One region of the Microbulbifer sp. S227A genome, then DNA from elsewhere that is predicted to be linked to it. Evidence: riboswitches for the same ligand, from Rfam matches in the RefSeq annotation. Region 1 holds a riboswitch; each other region holds the start of a gene.
What was found. Region 1 has a riboswitch for cobalamin ahead of ACP15R_RS05370 (DUF1636 family protein). Riboswitches for the same ligand answer to the same signal wherever they lie in the genome.
Positions count from the first base shown of each region.

Region 2: another riboswitch for cobalamin. It lies ahead of ACP15R_RS09135 (ABC transporter substrate-binding protein); the one in region 1 lies ahead of ACP15R_RS05370 (DUF1636 family protein).
Region 3: another riboswitch for cobalamin. It lies ahead of ACP15R_RS21380 (hypothetical protein); the one in region 1 lies ahead of ACP15R_RS05370 (DUF1636 family protein).

Region 1 covers NZ_JBNAFZ010000002.1:115,176-119,679, reverse strand. Annotated here, with positions in the region: gene cobN (cobaltochelatase subunit CobN) at 1-1,074, opposite strand, end outside; gene cobW (cobalamin biosynthesis protein CobW) at 1,090-2,145, opposite strand; gene ACP15R_RS05370 (DUF1636 family protein) at 2,147-2,536, opposite strand; cobalamin riboswitch at 2,618-2,811, opposite strand; gene ACP15R_RS05365 (DUF6552 family protein) at 3,084-3,335, shown strand; gene ACP15R_RS05360 (manganese-dependent inorganic pyrophosphatase) at 3,395-4,315, opposite strand.
Region 2 covers NZ_JBNAFZ010000003.1:281,329-285,832, reverse strand. Annotated here, with positions in the region: gene ACP15R_RS09145 (amidase family protein) at 1-41, shown strand, start outside; gene ACP15R_RS09140 (6-bladed beta-propeller) at 38-886, shown strand; cobalamin riboswitch at 937-1,131, shown strand; gene ACP15R_RS09135 (ABC transporter substrate-binding protein) at 1,304-2,314, shown strand; gene ACP15R_RS09130 (FecCD family ABC transporter permease) at 2,311-3,351, shown strand; gene ACP15R_RS09125 (ABC transporter ATP-binding protein) at 3,348-4,121, shown strand; gene ACP15R_RS09120 (pseudoazurin) at 4,118-4,504, shown strand, end outside.
Region 3 covers NZ_JBNAFZ010000011.1:37,177-41,680, forward strand. Annotated here, with positions in the region: gene ACP15R_RS21375 (efflux RND transporter permease subunit) at 1-1,993, shown strand, start outside; cobalamin riboswitch at 2,081-2,293, shown strand; gene ACP15R_RS21380 (hypothetical protein) at 2,413-2,715, shown strand; partial or broken gene metH (methionine synthase) at 2,815-4,504, shown strand, end outside.

The DNA.
Region 1 (4,504 bases):
GTTGATCCGCGCGGGCATCGGATGGTGGGTATTGCGGGCGAATTGCAGTGCCTCGTCGCGCCTGTCCGGCTCCTTGAAGCTGGCGACGCCGGCAAGGATGCGCCCGTCGACCTCGGGCAGAACCACGTGCATGGCAAGGTCGGCAGGCGAAAGGCCGCGCTCGGCCTGGGTCCAGGCGGCCTGTGACGAGGTTGCGAGCGCCACCTGAAAAACCGGCACCCCGGCATTGTCCAGCGGCGACACGCCGCCCTCGCCCTTGCCGGAAAAGGCGGTGGCGTTGACGATGGCAGCGGGCGCGAGGGACTCGACCTGCCGCGCCAGCCAACCGGCCGCTTCGGGGGCCTTGAGAGAGGGAACGAACAGCGCGCCAACCTCGAACCCCCGCGCGCGGAACGCGGTGAACAGCGCCTCGATCGGGGCCAGATCCGCCGCCGCGAGATAGGCGCGGTAAAAGGTGATCAGGATGCGTGGACGCGCCCGGTCGCCGAATATCGTGGCCGGGCAGGTCACGCCCTGTTCCGGGGTCCACGCGCCCACCTGTGGCAGGGTCTTGGAGCCCAGCACCGGGCCGGCATACAGCCCTGCCGCCAGCGCGAACTGGGCCAGGGCCGCCTGTGCCGCGACGGTTCCGCCGGTGTCGCAGAGATGTTGCAGCCGCCGCAGGGTCGAGCGCGGCAGCGTCGAGAAATCGTCAAGCCGCGGGTCGGGGCGGCCATCGGCGGGCAACACCGCAACCGCCAGCCCGTTTTGCGCGGCCAGCGCCTGCACCTGCTGCAAGCCATAGGGCCAATAGGGCACCCCGCCGATCAGCCGGATCAGGATGCCCCGGGCCCCGCTCAGCGTCTGTTCCACATAGGTATCGACCGACAGCGGGTGTTTCAGCGCCGCAAGGTTGGCCAGCCGCAGCGTGGGCATCCGCCCCTCGGGGCCGCCGCCGCGATGCCAGCCCGCCGCAAAGGCGCCAAGGTCGCTGTCGGAAAAGGACAGAACCACCAGATCCGCCGGGCTCTGGCCCAGGTCGGTCGGGGTTTCCGTTTCCTCGAGCCCATGGCTTTCGCGAAAGACGACATGCATCGGCGGCGCGCTTTCCTATTCGGCGGCGACCGCGAGGCCGGTCAGCATCTCGTTGATCGCGGCGGCGTCGATGTCGTCATGCTCGGCAATCACCACGAGCCGGCCGCGACGGGCTTCGCCGGGTGTCCACGGGCGGTCATACTGGTGCCGCACACGCGCACCCACCGCCTGCACCAAGAGCCGCATGGGCTTGTCGGTCACGGCGACATACCCCTTGACCCGCAGAATGTTCCTTTCGTTGGCGAGGCGCTCGATCCGTGCAACGAGGTCGGCGGGATCGGCTTGTTCGGGCAGTTCGACAACGATGCTTTCGAAATCGTCATGTTCGTGGTCGTCGGCCCCGTCATGGTGGCTTGGGCGGGCGTCCATGTCGTCTTCGGCGGCGGCCTCAAGGCCCAGGACCACCCGCACATCAACCGCGCCCTCGGCTACCTCGACCACCGGCAGCGGGCGGGGCGCCTCGGCGGCGATGATCTCGCGCGCTTTGGCGATGCCGTCGGGGCCGGCCAGATCGGGCTTGGTCAGCAGGATGATGTCGGCACAGCTGATCTGGTCCTCGAAAACCTCGGACAGCGGGGTTTCGTGGTCGATCGAGTCATCCGCCATGCGCTGTGCATCGACGCGCGCGACATCGGGGGCAAAGCGGCCAGCGGCCACCGCCTCGGCATCGGCAAGCGCGATCACGCCATCGACGGTGATGCGGCTGCGGATATCGGGCCAGTCGAACGCCTTGAGCAGCGGTTTGGGCAGGGCCAGCCCGCTGGTCTCGATCAGGATGTGATCCGGGCGGGGATCCAGCGCCATCAGGGCTTCGATGGTGGGGATGAAATCATCGGCCACCGTGCAGCAGATACAGCCGTTGGACAGTTCCATGATGTTCTCTGCGGGGCAATCCGGGATGGCGCAGGATTTCAGGATCTCGCCATCGACGCCGACATCGCCAAACTCGTTGACGACAACGGCCAGCCGCTTGCCCTGGGGGTTCTGCATCAGGTGGCGGATCAGGGTGGTCTTGCCGGACCCGAGAAATCCGGTGATCACGGTGACGGGCAGTTTGGACAGGTCGGACATGTTACTGGTCTCCAATCGGGGGAATGCGGGCGATACAGTTCTTGCGGAAATGCACCGGGCGTTCACGCCAGGGTATCAGCCCATCGGGCGTGTCGTGATAGCGAGAGGCGACCTCGAGGATCATGTCCGCGTCACCGGTCTCGTCGAAATTGCCATAAACATAGGTCCAGCGCCCATCGCCGCCGCGCAGCACGATGGAACAGCCGCTGTCACAGTTTGACAGGCACTCGACCGGGCGCAGGGTGACGCCGGGGGGCAGCTGGCCCGCCGCCAGCGCCTCGTACAGCACGGCGCCGGGGCGCGGACCCTCGGTATCGGTGGGCATGCCCTTGCGGCAGGTCGTGCAGACCAGCAATTCGACCGGGGCGGTCCCGTTTGCAGTCTGGTTCATCCGGTCACCTTCCATCTTTGGCAGGCGGGGCGGGCGGGCAAAGCCGGGGCCGGGCCCGTCACCGAGGCACCCCGCCCGGTTAACGTCATATCGGCGCTGGCAGGTCTCCCGGCTTGCGGATGTCAGAAAGCCGGGGCTTTCTGGCGGTCTGCCCGCCTTCCCGACCCGAATGGCCAGTGGCTTGGGCGACCTCTCCGGTCACGGTCGCGGGGGCGGCTGCGTCTTGCATTCCCTTTTCATCTGCTTTCGCAGAAACCAACATGTCGCGGAATGACCAAGGGGCGGCGGGTTGTCAAGCGTTTGAAGGCGTATCCAGGCCTAGCGGCGGCGTGCCCGATGCGTGGTCGCGCGGTTGTTTCGCATGTCAGAACCCGGCGGGGCGGGGGAGTGACAGTAGAAAAACTGCTGCCAGGCGTGGATCGAACTGGCGAGATTGCGGCCGGCGTGACGGGTATAGACCGCATCAATGGGCCGTAACATCAACCTATCATATCAAGTGCGGCGAGAGACAGGGCGTTCTCTCGTCCGTCCAGCGAAAGAAAGAACCATGCAATCTGTTGTCACACCCGTCAGACCATCGCGCGAAACCGTGGTGTTTTTCGTCAAATGGGCCGCGTCGATCATCCAGATCCTCGGCTATACGGCGACCGGCTTTGGCTGGACTCCACTGAACCTGTACCTGTTCCTGGTCGGGGTGATCGGCTGGTTTGCCGTGGGCGCGTTGTGGAAGGACAAGGCGCTGATGCTGGTGCATCTGGTGGCGCTCGGCGCGATGCTGGCAGGGATGAGCAGCAGCTAGAGCGCGCGACACAAGGGTACGCGCCCCCGGTGCAATTACCGGGGGCGGCACTAACCGGATCAGACCTTGAGATTCGGAATGATCTGTTTCTTGCGGCTCACCACTCCGGGCAGGACAACGCTGTCGCCGGTTGCGGCGGCGTCAAAGCTCTTGGCGGCGACCGTCTTGACCAGGTCGTTGGGCACCAGCAGCGTCGATTCTTCGTTGAGAATATCGACAACAAACAGCAGAACCTGATCAACGCCATCTTCGGCGGCGACGGTTGTCATGGTCTCGATCAGGCTGGCCTTGCGGTCCAGAACGGTTGCCGGCGACGTGGTTTCCAGCACCGAAACGCGGAACTTGGTGCCGTCGACCTCGTATTCCTTGCTGTCCATGCGCAGCAATTCCGCATCGCTGAACGACGACACGTCGGATTTGGCGGCGAACATTTCGGCAGCATATTCCGGGATCGACAGGCCCAGATCGGCGGCCAGCGCCTCGGCCACGGCCTTGTCATGCGGTGTGGTGGTCGGGCTGCGGAATTCCAGCGTATCGGACAGGATGCAGGTCAGCGCGGTGGCCTTGGCCCAATCGGGCATCCTGGCGGCATCCTCGCCCATCAGGTCGTGCATGATGGTGGCGGTGCAGGCGAGCGGACGGATGGTGATGTCGATCGGGCCTTTGGTTTCCAGCCCGCCAACCAGCTTGTGATGGTCGATGATGCCCTGAATGTCGGCATTGTTGATATTCGCGGGCAACTCGGCGGGGTTGTTGGTGTCCACGATCACAACCGGCGCGTCGTCGGCCACGTCGGCGATGATTGCCGGTTTCGGCAGATCCCAGCGTTGCAGCAGAAAGGCAGCCTCGGTGTTGGGCTCTCCCAGCAGCACCGCCTCGGCGGGCGTGCCCTTGACCTCGTTCAGGTACCACGCCCAGAGAATGGGGGACCCTGTCGAGTCGGTGTCGGGGGATTTATGTCCAAAAACCTGAATGGTCATCTTGTGCGTCCTGTGCAGGGTATAATTTGCGCGCCTTATAGGAATGTCATCCCGGGTTGTCACCCGTTGTTGCGCGGGCTGCGACCCTTGGTCTGATCGGTCCGCGCAGCGGATGCGTTGACTTTCGTGCAGGCGATTGTGACGGTAGGCCCGCAATGCGCCGATCCGTCGATGATTTCCCATGTCCAG
Region 2 (4,504 bases), on a different contig from region 1:
GCCTGCTGGCGATGACCGAGATGTTGCAGGGCGCGCTGTGAACGCCACGGGACCGGCGCAGCGCCCCGCCACCTATGTGGCATTGGGCAAGCGGCGCTACCGCGTGGCACATGTCGCGGATCCTGCCCTGGACGGCCTCAGCGACCTGGCGCTGTGCGGCGAAACCATCGTGGTGCTGCGGCGACAGGTGCCGGAGCTGGTGCTGCTGCACCCCGACGGGGGCCTGACGGGAGAAACCGCCGAACTGGCGCAATTCGCCTGTGGCCACGGGCTGCGCAGCCTTGGCGACGGGCGGCTGGCGGCGACCGACATGGACGGGCACAAGATCGCGTTGCTGGATGACACGCTGCGCGAAACCGCCCGGCTGCATTGCGACGAACGGCCGGGGCTTGGCCGCCCGTTCAACCATCCCTGCGATTGCACCGTGGGGCCGGATGGGCGGCTCTATGTCGCCGATGGCTATGGCAACAGCGCGGTACACATATTCGGCCCCGACCTCGCGCATATCCGCAGCTTTGGCCAACCCGGACGCGGACCGGGCGAATTCTCGACACCACACAGCATCCTCATCGATGGCCGGAACCGGCTCTGCGTCGCGGACCGGGAAAACAACCGGGTCCAGCGGTTCGATACCAACGGCACCTGGCTGGACGAAATCACCGGGCTGCACAAACCCATGGCGCTGGCGCTCACCCCGGACGGGCTGCTGCTGGTCAGCGACCAGACCCCGCGCCTGTCGGCATATGACGCAGCGGGGCGGCTGGTCGGGCGCTGCCGAACCTTTTCCACCTATGGTCACGGGCTGGCGGTCACCGGGAACGGCACCATCGCGATTGCCGAGATGTCACCGGACCGGGTGACGCTGCTGATCCCGGACGGGGCATAGGCCACCGCCGCGTCGCACCGCAAAAAACCCTTGCCGCAACCGGCGCGGCTGTTTATCGAACGCGGGTCGGTTTCCGAAAGGAATCAAAATGGGAATCCGCCGCCGGCCTCCGGCGAAACGGAACTGCCCCCGCAACTGTAAGCGGTGAGTGAACAGCGAGACATCCACTGTGGCGCAAGCCATGGGAAGGTCGCTGCCAGCCATGACCCGCCAGTCAGGAGACCTGCCGACGCATAACTGCAACGCGGCCCGGACGGGGTGTCCGGAGAGGTGTCGAATGAAGTCTTTCCCCCGGTGGTCCCGTCGGACCACCACAGCCAGCACGATCCATGCCGCCCCGAGGGCGGTCGATCTCGCCAGCCCTGGGCGCGACATGTCTTACCTGTTTTCGGGCGCATCACTGACCGGAGACATGACATGTTCACCAAGACCCTGACCGCCGGGAGCCTCGCGGCGGCCTGTTTCGTGCTGCCCGCACAGGCGGAAACCACCTATCCCCTGACGCTCGAGAATTGCGGCGTCCAGGTCACCTTTGACGCGGCCCCCGACAGCGTCGTGTCGGTTGGGCAGGCGGCCACCGAAATCCTCTATGCGCTCGGACTTGGCGACAAGGTTACCGGCACATCAGTCTGGTTCACCGACGTGTTGCCGGAATATAAGGAGCTGAATGCCGGGATCGAACGGCTGGCGGACAACGACCCCAGCTTTGAAAGCGTCGTGGGCAAACGCCCCGGCCTGGTCGCGGTGCAATATGAATGGCATGTCGGCCCCCAGGGCATCGTCGCCACGCGCGAACAATTCTCGGACCTGGGCATTCCCACCTACACGCTGCCCGCCGATTGCGTGGGCAAGGACAATTCCACCGGCTCGGACGGCACGCGGCTCGAACTGTTCTCGATGGACAGCGTCTATCAGGGCATCACCGAACTGGCCCAGATTTTCGATGTCGGCGACCGGGGCGAGGCGCTGGTTGCCGAGCTGCGCGCCCGCGAAGCGGCGGCGATCGAAAAGGCCCGTGGCCTCGGGCTTGATGACGCCTCGGCGGTGTTCTGGTTCTCGTCGGCGGAAATGGATATCGACCCCTATGTCGCCGGTCAGGGCGGCGCACCCGCCTATATGATGCAGGCGCTCGGGCTGGCCAATGTCATCCAGAGCAACGAGGAATGGCCCACGGTCAGTTGGGAAACCATCGCCCGCGCCGATCCCACCGTCATCGTGGCCGCCCGTATGGAGCGCCGCCGCTTTGACGCCGATGACATCGAGAAAAAGCTGGAATTTCTCGGCACCGACCCGGTCGCCAGCCAGATGGCAGCCGTCAGGGATGACCGCATCGTGACTCTCGACGCCCATGGCATGGACCCGTCGATCCGCAATATCGGCGCGCTTGAAACCCTGGCCGAGGCGCTGGCTCGGTACAACCTGCAATGACCTATGTGACCATCCCCATGACGCATGTCAAACCGGTCGCGGTCTGGAGCGTGACGGGGGTGGTCGTGCTTGTTACCGCGATCCTTGCGGGCGTGATGATCGGCGAAACGCCGCTGTCGCCGGGTATGGTTCTGGCGGTGTTTGCCAACCATCTCTGGGAGGCCGGCCACGTGGTCGATCCGATCGATGCGGGCATCATCTGGAGCTATCGCCTGCCGCGCACATTGGTGGCGGCAGCCTGTGGCGCGGGGCTGGCATTGTCGGGCGTAGTGCTGCAATCGCTGGTGCGCAACGCGCTGGCCGATCCCTACCTGCTCGGCGTGTCGGCGGGGGCCGGCACCGGGGCTGTCGCGGTCTCGATCCTCGGGCTCGGCGGCGGGCTCATCGGCATGTCGGCGGGGGCCTTTGGCGGTGCTACGCTGGCGTTCCTGCTGGTTTCGGCGCTGGCACGGGCGGCGGGTGGCGGCTCGGCCCACCTGATCCTCGCGGGCATTGCCGGTTCCCAGCTCTTCAATGCGCTGACATCGTTTTTCATCGCCAAATCCGCCAATGCCGAACAGGCGCGCGGCATCATGTTCTGGCTGCTGGGCAACCTCTCGGGCGTGCGTTGGCCCGACGTATCCCTTGCCCTGCCGGCGGCGGCCATCGGGCTGCTGGCCTGTTTCTGGTTTGCCCGCGCCATGGACGCGTTCTCTTTTGGCACCGCCTCCGCCGCGTCGCTGGGCATCGCGGTGCGCCGGGTGCAGGCCGTGCTGATCGGCGCGACCACCCTGATGACCGCCACCATGGTCAGCATCGTGGGGTCGATCGGCTTTGTCGGCCTCGTCGTTCCCCATGCCATGCGCTTTATCGTCGGCCCGCGCCATGGCCGGCTGGTCCCGGCCTCGGCGCTGGCGGGCGCGGTGTTCCTGATCGCCGCGGATGTCACCTCGCGCATCCTGATCCCTGGCCAGGTTGTTCCCATCGGCGTCGTCACCGCGCTGGTGGGCGCGCCGGGCTTTGCCCTGATCCTGCTGCACAACCGGAGACGGCCATGAAACTGACCGCGCGGGACCTCGGCTGGATCGCCGGGGGCAAACGCATCGTCGACGGGGTATCGCTTGCGATCGAACCGGGCGAAACCCTTGGCCTCGTGGGACCGAACGGGTCCGGCAAGTCAACGCTGATGCGGCTGCTGGCCGGGCTCGCACCGCGCCCCAGCGGAACCGTACAGCTTGACGACGCGCCCATCGGATCGCTGACCCGGCGGCAGGTGGCGCAGCGCATCGCCTTTGTCGAACAGATCGCCGACACGACCGAGGCGCTGCGCGTGCGCGATGCCGTCGAACTGGGCCGCACCCCGTGGCTCTCGGCCCTGGCACCCTTCAGCGCGCAGGATACCCAGATCGTCGATGACGCGCTCGTGGCGGTGGACATGCTCGAAAAGGCCGGCAACCGGTGGTCGACCCTTTCGGGTGGCGAACGGCAGCGGGTGCATATCGCCCGGGCGCTGGCGCAACGCCCGCGCCTGCTGATGCTGGATGAGCCGACCAACCATCTGGACATCCACCACCAGCTTACCCTGTTGCGGCTGGTCTGTCGCCTGCCCGTCACCGTCGTCATGGCGCTGCATGACCTCAACCAGGCCATGTGCTGTGACCGGCTCGGGGTGATGGATGGCGGGCGTCTTGTCGCCTGCGGTCCGCCCGCCGAGGTTCTGACCCCCGACCGTCTCGCCACGATTTTCCGGGTGCGGGCGACACCGCTCTTTGATCCCATGGACCAAACCACCCAGTTTCGGTTCCGCTGCCTTGAGGACCATCCATGAAGCCGCTTTTTGCCACCCTCGCCCTCTGTTCCCTTGCTCTCTGCTCACTTGCCGGCTCCGGTCTCGCGGAAACCCACGAGGTGCGGATGTTCACCCGTAATGACCGGGGGCCGATGATCTATGAACCGGATTTCCTGACCGTCGCACCGGGAGACAGCGTGCGCTTTGTGCCGACCCAGCCGGGCCACAACGCCGCAACCATCGACGGGATGATCCCCGCCGCCGCCGCGCCGTTCAAGAGCCAGATCAACGAGGATTTCACCATCACGCTGAGCGAGCCGGGGCTATACGGCATCAAGTGCAGCCCGCATTTCGCCATGGGGATGGTGATGCTGATCGAGGTTGGCGGCAAAACTGACCGGGCACTGCCCGACGACCTGCCC
Region 3 (4,504 bases), on a different contig from region 1:
GGTACCGGTGGTTCTGCTGGGCACATTCGGGGTGCTGGCGGCCTTTGGGTTCACGATCAACACGCTGACGATGCTGGCCATGGTGCTGGCAATCGGCCTGCTGGTCGATGATGCCATCGTGGTGGTCGAAAACGTCGAGCGGCTGATGGAGGACGAAGGGCTTTCGCCCTATGACGCCACCAGGAAATCGATGGGCCAGATCACCGGCGCGCTGGTCGGGATCGCCATGGTTCTGTCGGCGGTATTCGTGCCGATGGCATTTTTTGGCGGTTCGACCGGGGTGATCTATCAGCAGTTCTCCATCACCATCATCTCCGCGATGACCCTGTCGGTTGTCGTGGCGCTGACCCTGACGCCGGCGCTGTGTGCCACGTTGCTGCGCCGACCCGAGCCGGGCGGCAAGTCCCGCGGCTTTTTCGGCTGGTTCAACCGGGGTTTCGGGCGTCTGCTGGACCGGTACACCGGGTCGGTCGGCTGGCTGGTGCGCCGCCCCTTGCGGGTTGGCATGGTCTATCTGCTGATCGGGGCCGGGATGATTTTCCTGTTTGAACGCACGCCCACCGGATTCCTGCCCGAAGAAGACCAGGGCATCCTGTTCACCATGGTTCAGGGTCCGACGGGGTCGACCGCCGAAGCCACCGACCAGGTGCTGGAGCGGATCACCGATCACTATCTGAACGGGGAATCCGACCTGGTCAGATCGGTATTCACGGTCAGCGGGTTCAACTTTGCCGGGCAGGGGCAGAACATGGGCCTGGCCTTTGTGGGTCTCAAGGACTGGTCCGAACGGACCGAATCCAGCCAGAGCGCAAATGCCATCGCCGGTCGCGCCTTTGGGGCTTTTTCGCAGATCCAGGAAGCGCTGGTATTCCCGATCGTTCCCCCGGCGGTGATCGAGCTGGGCAATGTCAGCGGCTTTGATTTCTACCTCCAGGCCCGCAGCGGCCAGTCGCATGAACAGCTGATCGAGGCGCGCAACCAGCTGATGGGCATGGCGTCGCAGAGCGAGCTGATTGCTTCGGTCCGGCCGAACGGGCTGGAGGATGCGGCCCAGTTCAACCTCGACATCGACTGGCGCGCGGCGGGGGCGATGGGCCTGTCGGCAACCGAGGTCGGCGACATGTTGTCCGTGGCCTGGGCCGGTCAGTACGTGAACGATTTCATCGACGCGGGCCGGATCAAGCGGGTCTATGTGCAGGGCGACGCGCCGTATCGCATGGTGCCCGAAGACATCGAACGCTGGCGGGTGCGCAATGCCACCGGCGGGCTGGTACCGTTCTCGACCTTTTCCAAGGCCAACTGGCAATACGGCCCCCAGGGGCTTTACCGTTACAACGGCGTATCCGCGGTACAGTTGCAGGGCAACCCGGTGCCGGGCGTCACCACCGGCGAGGCGATGGCAGAGATCGAGGCGCTGGCGGCCCAGCTGCCGCCCGGTTTCGAGGTTGCATGGACCGGCCTGTCGCTTGAAGAGATCGAATCCGGCAGCCAGGCCGGCCTGCTCTATGCGCTGTCCCTCGCGGCGGTGTTCCTCTGTCTCGCGGCGCTTTATGAAAGCTGGTCGATCCCCTTTGCGGTGATGCTTGCCATGCCCATCGGGGTGACGGGCGCGCTGGTCGGGGCCTGGGTGGGCGGCTTTGACAACGGCGTCTATTTCCAGGTGGCCCTGCTGACGGTGATCGGGCTGACCGGCAAGAACGCGATCCTGATCGTCGAATTCGCCAAGGAACAGATCGAGGCGGGCAAACCGCTCTACGAAGGCGTGGTCGAAGCCGCGCGCGAGCGGTTCCGCCCGATCCTGATGACCTCGATGGCGTTCACGCTGGGGGTTCTGCCGCTGGTGATTTCGACCGGCGCGGGATCCGGCGGGCGGACCGCCATCGGCACCGGTGTCTTCAGCGGCACGATCTCGGCTACCGCGTTGGGCGTGCTTTTCGTGCCGGTGTTCTTCGTGATGATTACCTTGATCTTTGCCCGCAGGAAACAAGGCTGAGGCGCAGGGTCGCCACGCGGATCGAGCCGGTTTCGACCCGTGTTTTGCCGCGCTGCGGCGTTCGCGGTGGACAGGGCCCGGTTTCCGTGCCACCAATAGGGAGATGGTGCCGCCTCCGGAGAGTCCGGGTGCGGCTGAAAAGGGAACGCGGTGCGGGAGGACCTCCCAATTCCGCGACTGCCCCCGCAACTGTAGGCGGAGAGCGGTTTCGAAAATTGCCACTGGCGCGTGATGCGCCGGGAAGGTTCGGAACTGCCTTGACCCGCAAGTCAGGAGACCTGCCATCCTCGGCCGCATGTCGCGGTCGCAGTCACCTTTTACCCGGGCGGGGTGCCTCGGGGATACGGAGGCAGTCATGGACCCGACCGGCCCGACACATCGCCGCGATCACCACCCCGCCGTTCTGCGCGGAGGGCGCGATGATACTTGAACGCACGATCCACGGCCTTCAGGCCCATTCGGAAACGCCGGAACGGGCAGAAGAGCTTGGCCGGATGGGCTTTGTTCAATGGCTGACCTTTCTGAACGGCGATCAGGGCTATGCAAGCCAGGCGCAACAGGCGCTCGACAAGGCCGCGCCGTTCGAGGCTACCGACCCCAGCGTTGCCGTGTTCTGCGATCTCGTGCGGCGCTCGCTTGCGGGGCCGATGGCGCTGTCCGACCTGAAACTGCCACGACCCGCGCGGCGCGGCGGCGCCCGCGAGCGCAGACGGTTGTTATAGCCCCTTATGTGAACGTTACTCATAATCTTCACCTGAAATATGAATTTGGCCTTGGGTGAGGGCGATGGTATCCCGCCTGCCTGAGAAAGCAGGTGAACGATGTATAATTTTGCCCTTCCCCAAACCCCGGCCTATGGGGCGCTGACCCGTGCGGCGGCCGAACGTATCCTCATCCTTGACGGCGCGATGGGGACGATGATTCAGCGGTTGAACATGAGCGAAGAGGATTTCACCGCGCAAGGGCATATTCCCGGGTCCTGCGGCTGCTGCGGTCATCAGAGCGACCATCCGCAAAAGGGCAACAACGACCTGCTGGTTCTGACCCAGCCGCAGGCGGTGGAAGACATCCAATACGCCTTTGCCCGCGCCGGGGCGGATATTCTGGGCACCAACACCTTTTCATCGACCACCATCGCGCAGGCCGATTACGGGCTGGAAGGCGCGGTTGAGGATCTCAATGTCGCCGGGGCGCAGGTGGCCCGGCGCGCGGCGGATCGGGCGACGGCGCAAGATGGCAAGCCCCGCTGGGTGGCTGGCTCTGTCGGACCGACGAATCGCACCGCTTCGATCAGTCCCGATGTAAACGACCCCGGCTATCGCGCCGTGACCTTCGACGATTTGCGCATCGCCTATGGCGCGCAGATCGACGGGCTGATCAAGGGCGGATCGGACTTGATCCTGATCGAGACGATCTTTGATACACTGAACGCCAAGGCCGCGATCTTTGCCGCGTTCGAGAGCTTTGCCAAGGTGGGCCGCCGCCTGCCGATCATGATTTCGGGCACCATCACCGATGCTTCGGGCCGCACGCTTTCGGGGCAGACGCCGACCGCGTTCTGGCATTCGGTGCGCCATGCGCGCCCCTTTACCGTTGGGTTGAACTGTGCCCTGGGGGCCGATGCCATGCGCCCGCATCTCGCGGAACTGTCCGGCGTCGCGGATACGCTGATCTGTGCCTATCCCAATGCCGGCCTGCCCAACGCCTTTGGCGACTATGACGAAGGGCCCGAGGACACCGCCGGCAAGATCGAGGTTTTTGCCCGCGAGGGGCTGATCAACATTGTCGGTGGCTGCTGCGGGACCACGCCGGACCACATCCGCGCCATGGCAGAACATGTCGCCGCCCATGCGCCGCGCCGGGTAGAGGAGAAAGCCGTTGCCTGATCCACTTTTGCGCCTGTCCGGGCTGGAACCCTTTGTCCTGACCGCCGACATCCCCTTTGTGAACGTGGGCGAACGCACCAACGTCACGGGGTCGGCCAGGTTTCGCAAGCTGATCACCAATCGCGACTATGCCGCCGCGCTCGATGTGGCGCGGGATCAGGTCGAGAACGGGGCCCAGATCATCGACGTGAACATGGACGAGGGGCTGATCGATTCAAAACAGGCGATGATCGATTTCCTCAACCTCATCGCCGCCGAGCCGGACATCGCCCGCGTGCCGATCATGATCGATTCATCCAAGTGGGAGGTGATCGAGGCCGGGCTGAAATGTGTGCAGGGCAAGCCGGTGGTCAATTCCATCTCGCTCAAGGAAGGCGAAGAGGCGTTCATCCATCAGGCGTCGCTGTGCCTGGCCTATGGGGCCGCCGTGGTGGTCATGGCCTTTGACGAAGACGGGCAGGCGGACAGTTTCGAACGCAAGACCGAGATCTGTGAACGCGCCTACGGGGTTCTGACCGAAAAGGTCGGCTTCCCCCCCGAGGACATCATCTTTGATCCCAACATCTTTGCCGTGGCGACGGGGATCGAAGAACATGACAATTACGGCGTCGATTTCATCGAGGCA